One region of the Pelagibius sp. genome, then DNA from elsewhere that is predicted to be linked to it. Evidence: predicted binding sites of a transcription regulator. Region 1 holds the regulator's gene; the other holds the start of a gene.
What was found. The regulator PhoB, encoded in region 1, activates phosphate uptake and scavenging genes when phosphate is short. The targets are predictions, from matches to a motif close to TNTCATAAAACTGTCA.

Region 1 (7,419 bases):
CGCCGAGGAATTCCCGGAAATCAAGGCTCTGGACAAGGCCGCTTTCAAGGCCGCCGCACACTCCGTGCGTGAGGACGGCGCTTTCGTCGAAGCCGGCGAGAACGACAACCTGATCGTCCAGAAGCTCGAAGCCAACCCGAATGCCCTGGGCATCTTCGGCTTCAGCTTCCTCGACCAGAACGCCGACAAGCTGCAGGGCGCGACCGTCGGCGGCGTGGCGCCGGAGTTCGAGAACATCGCCTCCGGCGACTACGGCATTTCCCGCTCCCTGTATTTCTACGTGAAGCAGGAGCATGTCGGCACGATCCCCGGCATCAAGGAGTTCGTGGCCGAGTTCACCTCGGACAAGGCCTGGGGCGATGAGGGTTACTTGACGGAGAAGGGTCTGATCCCGCTGCCGTCCGATGACCGCAACGCCATGATGAAGTCCGCCAACGGCATGTCGCCGCTGAGCATGTAAGTCGGGTGTTGCCGGCGGAAGGCCCAGCTTCCAGGGGCCTTCCGCCGGTTCCCCTTTTGAAGATCCGAGCAAAAAAACAAAAACCAGCCGGAGCGTTACTAGAGAGCGGGTGCGATTAAGCCGACACCCGCGGCGTCTGCCCGTTAGGCAGCAGGCGTCGGCAAGCTCCGGCCTTCGATCCGATGGGCCAAAATGAACAGCTTCATTCTGATTGCGATCCTGCTGGTCCTGTCGTCTATCGGCTACAGCTTCGGTCAGAGGCGTGCCCGCAGTCTCAGCGGCAATCAGCCCTCGGCCCTTCACTCGCGCCCACAGTACTATGGCCTCTACGTCGCGCTCTGGTGCGGCATCCCGAGTCTGGCCCTGATGGCGCTCTGGCTGATCCTGGAACCGCAGGTCGCCGAATGGATGCTGATCTCCAGCCTGCCCGCCGATATCCAGGCGCTGCCGGCGGACCGGCTTTCACTGCTTCTGAATGACGTAAAGAACCTCGCCTCGGGCAACATTGTCAGCCGCGAAGTCGATGCCGCCCTGCAGTCCGCCGCCGACGGCTACGCCAGCGTCCGGCAGATCGGCAACGCGGCCATGGTGGTCGTCGCCCTGGCCGTCGGCGTTCTGGGGCTGAGCTTCGCGCGCAAGCGGATCACGCCGGGCCTGCGTGCGCGCAACCTTGTTGAGCGCACGGTCAGCATTGTCATGATCGTGGCTTCCACCATCGCGGTCCTGACGACCGTGGGGATCGTGCTTTCGCTGTTGTTCGAGGCATTGCGCTTTTTCTCCAAGGTTCCCTGGTACGAGTTTCTCTTCGGCCTGACCTGGAGCCCGCAGACCGCGCTGCGCGCCGACCAGGTCGCCGGCTCCGGCGCTTTCGGCGCCGTCCCGCTGTTCGCCGGCACCCTGATGATCACCTTCATCGCCATGTGCGTGGCGGTACCCATCGGCCTGTTCTCGGCGATCTACATGTCGGAATACGCGCCGCCGAAGATGCGCGCCATCGTCAAGCCGATGCTGGAGGTTCTGGCCGGCGTGCCGACGGTGGTCTACGGCTTTTTCGCCGCCCTGACCGTTGCCCCTTTCATCCGCCGCACCGGCGAGTCGATTGGGCTGGACGTGTCTTCCGAGTCGGCACTGGCCGCCGGCGTGGTCATGGGAATCATGATCATTCCCTTCGTTTCCTCGCTCAGCGACGATGTGATGAACGCGGTGCCGCGCTCGCTGCGCGACGGGGCCTATGCCCTGGGCGCGACCAAGTCGGAGACCATCAAGCAGGTTATCTTCCCGGCGGCGCTGCCCGGCATCGTCGGCAGCCTGCTGCTGGCCATGAGCCGCGCCATCGGTGAAACCATGATCGTGGTGATGGCCGCGGGACTGGCCGCCAACCTGACCGCCGATCCGCTGGAAGCCGTCACCACCGTCACCGTGCAGATCGTCACCCTGCTGGTCGGCGACCAGGAATTCGACAGCGCCAAGACCCTGGCGGCCTTCGCCCTGGGCCTGGTGCTCTTTGCCATTACGCTGACCCTGAACGTGATCGCCCTGAACGTGGTTCGAAGGTACCGGGAAAAGTATGACTGACAGTACGGCACCCGCCGCGGCCCTGCGCCGCGCCGACCTCTCGGAAGAACGCCTGAAACGCCGCTACGCGGCGGAGAAGCGCTTCCGTGCCTATGGCCTGGCCGCCATCTTCGCCGCGCTGGCGATCCTGGGCATCCTGATCGGCACCATTGTCTGGAACGGCCACACGGCCTTTGTACAGACCCATATCGCCATGCCTGTCTATCTCGATCCGGAGATCATCGACCCCCAGGGCAGCAACGACGCCACCGTGATCCAGCGCGCCGATTATCAGGGGCTTTTGAGAACCAGCCTGCGCGAACGCTTCCCCGAAGTCACCGGGCGCCGCGATCGCATAAAGCTCTACGGCATCCTGTCCAACGGCGCCGGCTTCGACGTGCGCGACAAGGTTCTCGCCGACCCTTCGATCATCGGCACCACGCAAACCATATGGGTTAAGTCGTCCGACGACATCGACAGCCTGGTGAAGGGCTACATCGACCGCGACCTGCCGGAGAACGACCGCCGGGTGAAGGACAACGAGATCGTCTGGATCGATTCCTTCGCAGCCGACGGCGGCGTGGATACGAAGTTCAACACGACCTTCTTCACCGCCGGCGATTCCCGCGAACCGGAGCAGGCGGGCATCTGGGGCGCGGTGGTCGGGTCCTTCTTTACGCTGCTCATCACCCTGGTGCTGACTTTCCCGGTCGGGGTTCTCTCCGCGGTCTACCTGGAAGAGTTCGCGCCGAAGAACCGATGGACCGACCTGATCGAGGTGAACATCAACAACCTCGCGGCCGTTCCTTCGATCATCTTCGGCCTTCTCGGTCTTGCCGTCTTTCTCGGTGTTTTCGGTTTCCCGCGCTCGGCGCCGCTGGTCGGCGGCATGGTCCTGGCGCTGATGACCCTGCCGACCATCATCATCGCCAGCCGCGCGGCCCTGAAGGCCGTGCCGCCGTCGATCCGCGAAGCCGCCCTGGGCGTCGGCGCCTCGCGCCTGCAGGTCGTCACCCATCATGTTCTGCCCCTGGCCATGCCGGGGGTCCTGACCGGCACCATCATCGGCATGGCCCAGGCCCTGGGCGAGACCGCCCCGCTGCTGATGATCGGCATGGTCGCCTTCATCGTCGACATTCCAGGCGGCGTGACCGATCCGGCCACGGTGCTGCCGGTGCAGATTTTCCTCTGGGCCGATGCGCCGGAGCGCGCCTTCGTCGAGAAAACCAATGGCGCCATCATGGTGCTGCTGGGTTTCCTCATTCTCATGAACGCGCTGGCGGTTCTGCTGCGCAAGCGCTTCGAACGTCAATGGTAGTTACAGGAAAGATCGCTATGGACGCAGTTGCAGAAGCTGAAGCGCCGCAGAGGGCGCTACGGAACTCGCCCAAGATGACCGCCCGCCAAGTTGACGTCTACTACGGCGAAACCAAGGCGCTGAAGAACATCGACCTGGATATCGAAGAAAACCAGGTGACCTCGCTGATCGGCCCTTCGGGTTGCGGCAAGTCGACCTTTCTGCGGTGCCTCAACCGGATGAACGACGTGATCGACGGCTGCCGGGTGGAAGGCGACATCACCCTGGACGATGTCGATATCTACCGCAGCGGCCTGGACGTGGTGCAGCTTCGCGCAAGGGTCGGCATGGTGTTTCAGAAGCCGAACCCCTTTCCGAAATCGATCTACGACAACATCGCCTACGGTCCGCGCCTGCACGGCATCGCCGAAGCGAAGTCGGACCTCGACGACATCGTCGAGATCAGCCTCACCAAAGCCGGCCTTTGGAAAGAGGTGAAGGACCGCCTGCAGGCGCCGGGCACCGGCCTTTCCGGCGGCCAGCAGCAGCGTCTCTGCATCGCCCGCGCGATCGCGGTCAATCCCGAGGTGATCCTGATGGACGAACCCTGCTCGGCGCTCGACCCCATCGCCACCGCCCGCATTGAGGAGCTGATCGACGAGCTGCGCCAGAACTTCACCATCGTGATCGTTACCCACTCCATGCAGCAGGCCGCCCGCGTGTCGCAGAAGACCGCGTTTTTCCACCTCGGCGATCTGGTCGAAGTCAGCGAGACCGAACAGCTTTTCACCAACCCGCGCGATCAGCGCACCCAGGGTTACATCACCGGCCGCTTCGGTTGATCCGAAGCGGCGAGCCCAAGGCGATCGCGGCGCAGAGCCGAAGGACCAAAGCTTATGAACAGCGAACACATCGTTAAATCCTTCGATGAAGAACTGCAGCAGTTGAACGCTGTGGTTCTGCGCATGGGCGGCGTGGCGGAAGCACAACTCGCCGGCGCCATCGACGCGCTGGTAAAGCGCGATTCGGAGCTTGCCGAGCGCGTGGTAAAGGGCGACGAAGCCATCGACGAGATGGACCTGGAACTGGACGAAAACGCAATCCGTACCCTGGCCCTGCGTCAGCCCATGGCCAACGATCTGCGCGAAGTCATCTCCGCCTTGAAGATCTCCAGCGACCTGGAGCGCATCGGCGATTACGCGAAGAACATTGCCAAGCGCTCCATCGCCCTCAACCAACTGGCCCATCACGAAGCGGCGCGTTCCATCCCCCGTATGGCCAAGCTGGTTCAGGCCATCATCAAGGACGTGCTCGACGCCTACGCCAACCACGACGCAAATCGGTCGATGGACGTCTGGCACCGCGACGAGGAAGTCGACGAGATGTATACGGCGCTGTTTCGCGAGCTGCTGACCTACATGATGGAAGACCCTCGCAATATCACGCCCTGTACCCATCTGCTCTTTGTGGCCAAGAACATAGAGCGCATCGGCGATCACGCCACCAACATCGCCGAGACGACCTATTATCTCTCGACCGGCGAGCGGATCGAGGGCGGCCGCCCGAAGAGCGATATGTCCAGCTTCCAGGTGGTTGAGCCCGAGGACGGCGAAACGACGGAGAAGGAGGGCGCGTGAGACCCCTTGTTTTGATCATCGAAGACCAGGAGGCCCTGGTCACCATGCTGCGTTACAACCTCGAGGGCGCCGGCTTTCGCGTGAATACGGCGGGCGACGGCGAGGAGGCCCTGGTGGCCGCAGCCGAGGAAGTGCCCGACCTGATTCTGCTCGACTGGATGCTGCCGCTGATGTCCGGCATCGAGGTCTGCCGTCAACTGCGCAGCAAACCGGAAACCAAGCGCGTGCCGATCATCATGCTGACGGCGCGCGGCGAGGAAACCGACAAGCTGCGCGGTCTCGACAGCGGCTGCGACGACTACATGACCAAGCCCTTCTCACCGGCCGAGCTGATCGCGCGCATCAATGCGGTGTTGCGCCGGAGCAAACCGGAGTTGAGCAGCGAGATGCTGGCCTTCGAGGATCTGGCCATGGACCTGGCAGCCCACCGCGTGCGGCGCAGTGGCCATGACGTGCATCTGGGGCCGACCGAATTCCGCCTGCTGCGCCATCTGATGCAAAATCCCGGCCGCGTCTTCACCCGGGAACAGTTGCTGGATTCGGTTTGGGGCCGCGACGTTTATGTCGAGCCGCGCACCGTCGACGTGCACATCCGCCGCCTGCGCAAGGCACTGAACCAGAACGGCAACGACGACCTCATTCGCACCGTCCGCTCCGCCGGCTATTCACTCGACCGTCCGGCACCCTAGGTCCGTTGAGTCTTCGCTGCGTGATGATCCTTCAGCCGCACGCGGGAACCACAGCAGCAACAGCCAGGCAATAAGAATTGTCAGTGTGACAGCTGTCCATACCCAGAGAAACGCTACAACACCGGGCGCCAAGTCGGGCAGCTGGCGCACCCCTTCGACCACCGGTCCGGCCACCTGATAGCGCAGGTAGCCGAGTGGGAAGGTCGCGGCGACGACCGCTATAGAACCCAGTAAGGCAGGGGTCATGCCCGGCCACTTTACCCGAGATGGTCGGCCGGCCGCTCGACGCAGACGAAGAACATGCAGATAGGCGCCGGTAAGGCCGAGTCCGGAAAGAATCAAACCGAAAAGAAACCAAACCGCTTTGGAAACAAGGCCGGCAAAATCGCCGAAGTGAAGGGGGTCCATCGTGTTTGTCAAACGCACATAGACCCCTGCGTCGCCGGCGGTATAGCTGTGCAGGACCGACCCATCGGCCGCATTGACCAAAACATGGTTCGCGCGGTCACGCACCAGAAGAGACTGCGCCTGACCCTCAACATAGAGCGCGCCGCCGAACCGGCCGCCGGGTGGAACCACCGACCTGAAGCGCAGGTCCGGCCGCGTAGCAGCAGCCATTCCCAGCAGCTCGTCGAGCGGTAGTGACGCTTCAACCTCCGCCGCTGGTGGCGGCCCTTTGACCGTTGGCAGCAACTTCAACGCTTCGACACCGTACCAGATTCCGGTCACGGCAATGATCAAGACAAACCATAAGCTCCAGAGCCCGCTCAGCTTGTGAAGCTCACTCCAAATCGCACGCAGGGAACCGGCACGGAAAACGAAGAAACGGCGCCACCAGCGTTTGTAAAACACCAGCGGTGTGATCATGGAGATGAGCAGAAAGAGCCCAAAGGCCGAAACCAGCAGAACGCCCGCTGAACCGGGAATGAAAAGCCGGCGATGCAGATCGCGAAAGATCCGCTGAAGGTTGACGGCACTCAAAGCCCCGCGAAGCTCGGCGGTGTAGGGATCGACGTAAATCCGCACAAACCGTTGGTTCGGCAAATCAACAAGGATTTCCGCCGCCGAGTTGGCGTAAAGGGGTGGTGTTAGGCTGTGGATGGCTTCGACTTGATAGACTGCTGTCACGGTATCGAGCAACTTTTCCCAACCCAATACCTCCGCACCGACTTCGACGCGCGCCTCGGGTGTGACCAGCCAGTCGATCTCCCGCGACAGGGTCGCGAAGGTGCCGGTCCAGCAGATGACAAAAAGAAGCAAGCCGGTGATAACGCCGGTAAAGCTGTGAACGCGAAACCAGTTGCGCGATGTCATCGATAGCTTCTCTCCACCGGCCTGCTCCGGAGCAAACTCACCATTTCATGGAATAGCGCACCCCCACCGTCGTACCGGGGAAAGGTACATGAGCGGTCTGCCCCACTGTCGTGTTGCGGTTTATCTGGGACCTGGGATTGAACTCGGTCGTGTTGAAAAGGTTCTCCACGCCAACCTGAAGCTTGCCGGGCCCCGCGTCGAATTCCGCGAAGAAATCCACGTAGGTCTGGGCATCGACCTCAAACTCGTTGAGTGCAGGACTAGCGTCGGCGGAAAGCTGATGGGTGACCTGCAGACGGTTGCGCCACCAGGAGAAGGGGCTGTAGTCGACATAGCCGGTGAAACGGGGGGACTGAACTGTTTCCGGGCCCAAATCCACGGTGTCACCATTGTTGAGCTCCGTCTCGCCATCGCTGAATGAGAAGCTGCCACCGAACCCCCAATCCTCAAAAGGCTGCGTATCGAGTG
Region 2 (7,419 bases), 4.6 Mb from region 1:
GGAAGGCCTCGGCCACGTCGTCGGGTGGAAACTTGCGGAACCAGCTGCGCCAGAAGCCGACGTAGCCGAGGCGGCCGGACAGCACGTTCTCCATCACCGTCAGGCGTTCGACCAGGGCGTATTCCTGAAAGATCATGCCCATGCGGCGGCGCAGGCGGCGCAGCTCCATCGCGCCGACGGCGGCGACGTTCACGTCGTTCAGATAGACGGCGCCAGAGGTCGGCTTCACCAAACGATTGATGCAGCGGATCAGGGTCGACTTGCCGGCCCCCGAAGGGCCGATCAGGGCCAGAACCTGGCCCTTGGGAATCTCGAGATTGACCCCCTTCAGTGCCTGGTCGCCGGTTTTGTAGCGCTTAACCAGATTTTCGAGACGCAGCATCTAACCCCCACCCTGATCTCATACGCGGCCTGATCTCGTTCGCGATATGCCGCGAAGAAGGGGAAGCGGACCCGGATGAGCCCGCTTCCCCATTCGTCATCGGATCACTTGCAGTCGTAGGAGACGCCGTTTGCGGAGTCGATCTTGCGGATCACGTCCCAGTCGGACTTGTGGTGAATCGAAACGAAGCGTGCTTCCTTCTGGAACTCGGCCTGCAGGTCCGAGCCTTCCCAGGGGAAGGAGAAGAAGGCTTCCTTGATCCTGGCGACCACGACTGGATGCAGGTTATGGGCGTGGCCGTAACCGGTGGTCGGGAAAGTCTGCGACTTGTAGACCGTGCGATAGGCATCGGTCTTTACCGCATCGCGGTCGACCATGCGCTTGAGCACCGAGTTTGCCACGGCAGCGGCTTCATAGTCCTTGTTGACGACACCCAGGATCGAGTTGTCGTGCTTGCCGGAGAAGGTGGTCTGGAAATCCTTGTCCGCTTCCATGCCGAACTCGCCCTTGAGGATGGCCGAGGGCGCCTTGAAGCCGGAGTTGGAAGTCGGCGAGGTGAAGGCCAGGGTCCGGCCCTTCAGGTCGCCCGGCGCCTGGATGTCGCTGTCGGCGGGGACGATGATTTCCATCTCGTAGCCGAAGGAGCCGTCGGCCGAAGCCATCATCGCAAAGGGCACAAAGCCGGCGCAGGAAACCGCGACCGGGTTGCCGCCGGTGTTCACGCCGGCGATGTGCAGGCGGCCGGAGCGCATGGCCTCGTACTGCGCGGCGTAGGACTGGACCGGGAAAAAGACGACCTCTTTGCCGGTGACTTCCGCCATGTGCTGGATGAAACCGTCCCAGACCTTGGCATAAACAGCCGGATCTTCGACCGGGGTGTAGGAGAAGATGATGGTATCGGGATCGACCCATTCGTCCGGATTGCTCGGCAGGTCCGCCGTCAGGTTGAAATCGCGGTCGCAATACCGATCATCAAGTGTGCCGCGGTGGCAGTCCTCGGCGGCCTGGACCTGGGGTGCGGCTGCCATCAGGCCCAGGGCCAGAGCGGGCGCCATGACCAAAGATGCTAGGAACCTCATACTTTATCCTCCCTTTGCGCAAACGATCGAAGCTTTGCCGCCCGACGGCGGACTTCGCATTTTTCGTTGTAGTTTTATGAGGGCTAAGCTCTCAGATCGGCGGCGCTCCGCCAAGCAGAAACTGACCTTGGACAGGCCTCTGCGAGGTTGTGTCGGCTTCTCAGTTCCGCCGGCAGTGTCAGCCGTCGACGACGGCCAAGTTGTCGATGAGGCGGACCTGGCCCAGCCAGGCGGCAGCGAAGAGCCGGGCCGGCCGCTCGGCGCGTTCCAGCGGCTGCAGGGTATCGGCGTCGCGCAGTTCCAGATAGTCGACCGGGTCGAAGCCGGCCTCGCCAAGCGCCGCCCGGCCCCAGGCGAGCGCCGGCGGTGCCGGGGTCCGCCCGTCCTTCAGGCGCGCCGCCAATTCGGTCAACACGCGATACATCGCCGTCGCCTGATCACGTTGCGCCGGGGTCAGCAGAAGGTTGCGCGACGACAGCGCCAGACCATCGGCCTCGCGCACCGTCGGCACCGCCTCCATGCGCACCGGGATGTCCAGATCGCGGGCCATGCGCTGCACCACCAGGAACTGCTGATAGTCCTTCTCGCCGAAATAGGCTGCATCAGGCAGGGACTGCAGCAGCAGCTTCGCAACCACCGTGGCCACCCCCTCCATGTGGCCGGGCCGTGCCGCGCCGCAGAGACAATCGGACAGCAGCGGCACCGATACGCGGGTCTGATAGCCCTTGGGATAGATCTCTTCGGCGGCTGGGGCGAAGAGCGCATCGACCCTGTTTTCGGCGAGCTTGGCTGTGTCGCCGGCCTCGTCGCGCGGATAGCTCGAAAGGTCGTCGGGCCGGTTGAACTGCATTGGGTTCACGAAGATCGTGGTGATCACCCGCTCGCAGTCGACCCGGGCCCGGCGCACCAGTTCCAGGTGCCCGTCGTGCAGGGCGCCCATGGTCGGGACAATGGCGATACTCTCCCCGGCGCGGCGCCAGGTGGCGACCTGACTGCGCAGCTCGGCGATCCGGCGCAGTCTGATCAGATCTTTTGCCTCTGCTGTGGTCCCAGGGGTGGTCCCAGGGGTGGTCTGGGGGACTGTCCCAGGGGAGCTCATGATCTCGTTCCTTCCGCTGCGGCATCTGCGAGGTGGGAATTCTGCGGGAATCCGGTGCTCAATCAATGATTTTTTTGCAATGCAGCATTGGAGCGACGACAGCAACCCGCCCGGCGGTGCGATGCCAATCTTGCCGCTTGCCCTCGGCGGCAAAGGCCCCGATATGAAGACCGGCAGGTGCCATTAGGCATTGGAAAGGGTGAATGACGGCATTGCACAGTCGCTCTGCGCGGGGGCGCCCGGCCATGGCGCGGCGGTCGATGTCCAAGGCACTGCTTTGGGCCTTCGGCCGTCACCGCAAGGTGGAGTCCGTGCGGCTGGGGCGGGTTTTGAAGGACCAGGGCCAGGGATCTTTCGGCTGGTCGATCCTGCTGTTTGCCGTGGTCAACCTGCTGCCGCTACCGCTTGGCTCCAACGTGGTGACCGCCATTCCCCTGTTGTTGCTGACCGGCCAGATGGCCCTGGGATTTCCCCACGTGCGCCTGCCCCGCTTCATCAACCGGCAGCGTGTGCCGCGGCGCGGCTTCCAGCGCGTCGTCATGCGTCTGCGGCCCCTGCTGCGCCCGGTCGAAAAAGTCATCCGTCCGCGCCACCCGCAGTTCTTCACGACCAAGGCGGAACGGGTGATCGGTACCCTTTTGTTCGTCGTCTCGGCGGCGCTTTTCCTGCCGATCCCTTTCAGCGGCCTGCTCTCGGCCTCCGCCCTGCTGGTCGCGGCCATGGGCCTCATCGAGCGCGACGGCGTGGTCACCCTGATCGGCCTCGCGATGGGGGCCTTCGCGATCACCGTGACCGCCATCGCGGCGACGGTCATCGTCATGGGCGCGCAGAGTTTCATCTGAGCGGACTGAAACAAAAAAGCCCCCTCACCCCGACCCTCTCCCACAAGGGGAGAGGGGAAACAGAAAAGAGCTGCGGGTGATGAAAGACAACCCTCTCCCCTTGTGGGAGAGGGAGGGGCCCGCGCAGCGGGAGGGTGAGGGGGCATTGTTTGGTTACGACCCGCTCACTCGACCGCTTCGATATCCAGGTACTTCACGCCTTCGGGGGTCTGGACCTCGACGCCGTCGCCGGCGGCCTTGCCCATCAGGGCGCGGGCCACGGGTGAGCCGATGGAGATTTCGCCGCGCGTCATGTCGGCTTCGTCATAGCCGACGATGCGCACCTTGTGGCTGCGGTCGTCTTCGTCGATGTAGGTGACGGTGGAACCGAAGCGCACCTTGCCGCTGGCGGCCTGCTGTTCGGGCCGTACGACCACCGCGTTTTCCAGGCGGCGGCCGAGCCAGGAGGAGCGTCGGTCGATCTGGCGCAGGCGCTGCTTGTTGTAGATGTAGTCGCCGTTCTCGCTGCGGTCGCCGTTACCGGCGGCCCAGGAGACGATCTCACAGACCTTGCGGCGTTCGGCCTGAAGCTCCTTCAGTTCCCCCTGGAAACGGCCGAGGCCTTCGGGGGTGATGAGATTGCGGATGTCTTCAGCCATACCGACCCGGCCAAGCCGTCTTCCCTCAGTTCGACGTCGACAATAGTCAAGTCGCCAGCGCTTTTCTTACCTTTCCTGTCCGCGGTCCGCAACGTTGCGAGGTTCAACGACAGCCGCCCAGGGGAATGCCCTCCAGTGGGCAGCATTGAATATCGGTCGGCGGAAAGACCGTTGCGATCAGGCCGCCTCCGCGCGGCCTTTCATAGCTTGTCGCCCCCAAAATCACCGATACATCCCCGTCGTCGGACCGCAGCGGCAGCATCAGACGCTCAACGCGCGAAGACTGTTGGCCGTCCGCCAACAGCACCACGCCTTCGGCGCGGATCAGTTGGTTGCGATCCAGGACCGCTTCCCAGCGCGGCCGGAACATGTCAAGCGACTCCGGGCTGAAGAGTGACGCAGTATCGCTACCGCGCCCTACGCCGCCGTGCATCTCGGCGATGCTCTGACCGGCCAGGCGATATCGGTAGTGACCGTCCGCGTGGCGTTCCATCAGCCAGACCATGTTCAGACTGTCCTGGAACTTGGTCGGATCAACGGAACTGCGATCGGGAACCGCATCTTTCTGCCGTAGCGCCAGCCAGTGCCGAACCATTTGTTCGAAGCGGGGATCGGCGAATGCAGCGATAAACTGATGGAGGTTCAGCTCGTTCCACAAGCCGTCGTCGCCCTGCATTGTGCCGCAGCTCCCAATTCAATCCACGATGGAAAACTAGGATTGCGGCTGTTAACAGCGCGTTAATCGCCGGCACATCGAAACTGCGAGCCCGTCGTTGTGGAAAGCGTTGCGCAGGAAAGCCGAGCGTCTACTCCGCGGCGGCGGGTGCGGCCAGGGGAACGCGTCCGACCAGCACTTCATCGCCGGGTTGCGGATGCTGCGGCACGTTCAGCGCGCAGAGCAGGGAGCAGGCGGCCAGGCCCGCACCGAAAAGGAAAACCGCGGCCGGAGAAATCAGCCAGAGGAAGCCGAAGGCCGCCGGCAGGAAGACCGCCGCGATGTGGTTGATGGTGAAGCTGACCCCGGCGGTGGAGGCGATGTCGGCGGGGTCGGCGATCTTCTGGAAATAGGTCTTGATGGCGATGGCCAGCGCGAAGAACAGGTGATCGACGATGTAGAGCCCGGCGGCGAGGGTGGCGTCCTCGACGAAAGCGTAGGCGGTGAAGACGCCGATCAGGCCGATGTATTCGAGGATCAGGGCCCGGCGCTCGCCGATGCGCCCGATCAGGCGGCCGATCTTCGGCGCCAGCCAGACGTTGATGGCCGCGTTCACCAGGAACAGCAGCGCGATGGCGCCGACGTCGTAGCCGAACTTCTCGACCATCAGGAAGCCGGCGAAGACGATGAAGATCTGCCGCCGCGCGCCGGACAGGAAGGTCAGGGTGTAGTACAGCCAATAGCGTTTGCGCAGAACCAGGTGCTTGTGCTGCTCGACCTTCTGCGGGAAGGCCGGGAAGCCCAGCCAGGCAACCAGGGCGAACAACGCCGTGGCCCCGCCGCCGATGGCGTAGATCCAGAAATAGTCCAGCGCCAGAATATCGCTGGTCAGCCAGATCAGGCCGTAGACCACGATGGCGGTGAAGGAGCCGACGGAGATGATGCGGCCCAGGGTCTCAGGCGCTTTCTTCTTGTCGATCCATTGCAGAGAGAGGGAGACCTGCAGCGTCTCGTAGTAGTGATAGCCGATCGACATGATGACGGTGGTGATGTAGAGCCCGATCACCGTGGGAAAGGCGCCGGTGATTGCCGTGCCGAGGCCGAGCAGCAGCAGCGAGACGTAGGCGAGGCGCTGTTCGCGGATCAGCAGCAGCAGGAAGACCACGCCGAAGGCGAGGAAGCCGGGCACTTCGCGCAGGGACTGTAGGATGCCGATCTCGGCGCCGGTAAAGGCGGCCCGCTCGATGGCGAAGTTGTTCAACAGCGCTTGCCAGGTGGCAAAGCTGAGCGGCACCGAGGCGGCCATCAGCAGCAGCAGGGTTTCGGGACGGCGCCAGCCTGCCAGGCGCGTTTTCAAGAATTCGGTCATGGGATTCATTTCTAGGCTGTGCGTTGATGCCTGTCTTGCTGTAGAATGACAGTCAATGACGCAAAACAGACAAATCGACAGCGAGGAAACCTGGGTCCGCCGCCCGACCGACCCGCCGATCAATCATCCCGGCGATCTGGAGGACCGGGCCCGGCCCATCGTTCCCCTGGCGCGGGACTACGCCGGTCCCAGCCGCCGCGACTGGCATCGTCACCGGCGTGGACAGTTGCTCTACGCCTCCGCCGGGGTCATGACCGTGGAGACGGCGATGGGCATCTGGGTGGTGGCGCCTGAGCAGGCGGTCTGGATACCGCCCGGCGTGGACCACCAGGTTTCCCACGCCCAGGCCATCGCCATGCGCACCCTCTACATCGACCCGGAGGTGGCCGAATCCCTTCCGCGCGACTGCTGCGTGGTGGCGGTGCCTGCCCTGCTGCGCGAACTGATCCTGCGTTCCGTCGAAGTCGGCCTGGACTATACGCCGGAAGGACCGGGCGCGCGGATCATGGCGGTTATCCTGGATGAGCTCTGCGCGCTTCGGCCCGAACCCCTCCATCTGCCCCAGCCGCGCGACCCGCGGCTGCTGAAAGTCACCCAGGCGATGATCGACGATCCCGCCGAAGGCCGGCCCCTGGCCGATTGGGCGCGTGACGCCGGGGCCAGCGAGCGCACCCTGGCGCGGCTTTTCGTGAAGCAGACCGGCCTCACCTTCGGGGAATGGCGCGAACGCCTGCGCCTGGTGACCGCCGTTGCCCGTCTCGCCGAAGGCGCCGCCGTCACTGCTGTCGCCCTGGACCTCGGCTACCAGAGCCCCTCCGCTTTCATCGCCATGTTCCGCCGCAGTCTCGGCGAAACACCCGGAAGGTATCTGCGCCGGCGCACGGAGGATGGGTAGGGACGGAGAACCAAAAAGGTCCCCTCACCCCGACCCTCTCCCACGGAGGGGAGAGGGGGACAACAAAAGAGGGTCGCGTTGTTTTCCCTCTCCCCTCCGTGGGAGAGGGAGGGGCCCGCGAAGCGGGAGGGTGAGGGGCTTTTTGGTTTTTCGTCCCTACTTTTTCGCGAAGAAGAAGTTGATCAGTTTCACCAGGACGAAGAGGAAGGCAGCAGTCAGGGCCAGTGCAAGGAGGCCGTAGAGGATCAGCTCCCAGGTCCCAAGATCCTCGAAGATCGTCGATTCCGGGTCGATGTAAGGGCGCGCCCAGGCCGGCCCGGCGACACCGAGCGCCAGCAGGGAGAGCAGGCCGGAGAGTAATCTGGCGTATTGCAAGGCAGCGGGTCCTTCGTCTCGGTCTTGGCGGCGTAGGGAGCCCTTCCGGGATCGCTGGCGGTTAGTCTGCGCAATCGTCGGCGCG

Region 2: phnD (phosphate/phosphite/phosphonate ABC transporter substrate-binding protein) is a predicted target of PhoB. The motif match lies at 1,528-1,543, and genes of this name have one in related genera.

Annotation. Positions count from the first base shown of each region.
Region 1 covers NZ_OZ252224.1:5,108,471-5,115,889, forward strand. The annotation lists gene ACP146_RS23725 (PstS family phosphate ABC transporter substrate-binding protein) at 1-460, shown strand, start outside; gene pstC (phosphate ABC transporter permease subunit PstC) at 653-2,035, shown strand; gene pstA (phosphate ABC transporter permease PstA) at 2,028-3,332, shown strand; gene pstB (phosphate ABC transporter ATP-binding protein PstB) at 3,350-4,153, shown strand; gene phoU (phosphate signaling complex protein PhoU) at 4,208-4,948, shown strand; gene phoB (phosphate regulon transcriptional regulator PhoB) at 4,945-5,637, shown strand; gene ACP146_RS23755 (PepSY-associated TM helix domain-containing protein) at 5,614-6,951, opposite strand; gene ACP146_RS23760 (TonB-dependent receptor domain-containing protein) at 6,989-7,419, opposite strand, start outside.
Region 2 covers NZ_OZ252224.1:459,685-467,103, forward strand. The annotation lists gene phnC (phosphonate ABC transporter ATP-binding protein) at 1-382, opposite strand, end outside; gene phnD (phosphate/phosphite/phosphonate ABC transporter substrate-binding protein) at 487-1,461, opposite strand; gene panC (pantoate--beta-alanine ligase) at 1,640-2,560, opposite strand; gene ACP146_RS02295 (exopolysaccharide biosynthesis protein) at 2,764-3,402, shown strand; gene greB (transcription elongation factor GreB) at 3,567-4,040, opposite strand; gene ACP146_RS02305 (PAS domain-containing protein) at 4,144-4,716, opposite strand; gene ACP146_RS02310 (MFS transporter) at 4,847-6,064, opposite strand; gene ACP146_RS02315 (AraC family transcriptional regulator) at 6,120-6,959, shown strand; gene ACP146_RS02320 (hypothetical protein) at 7,116-7,334, opposite strand.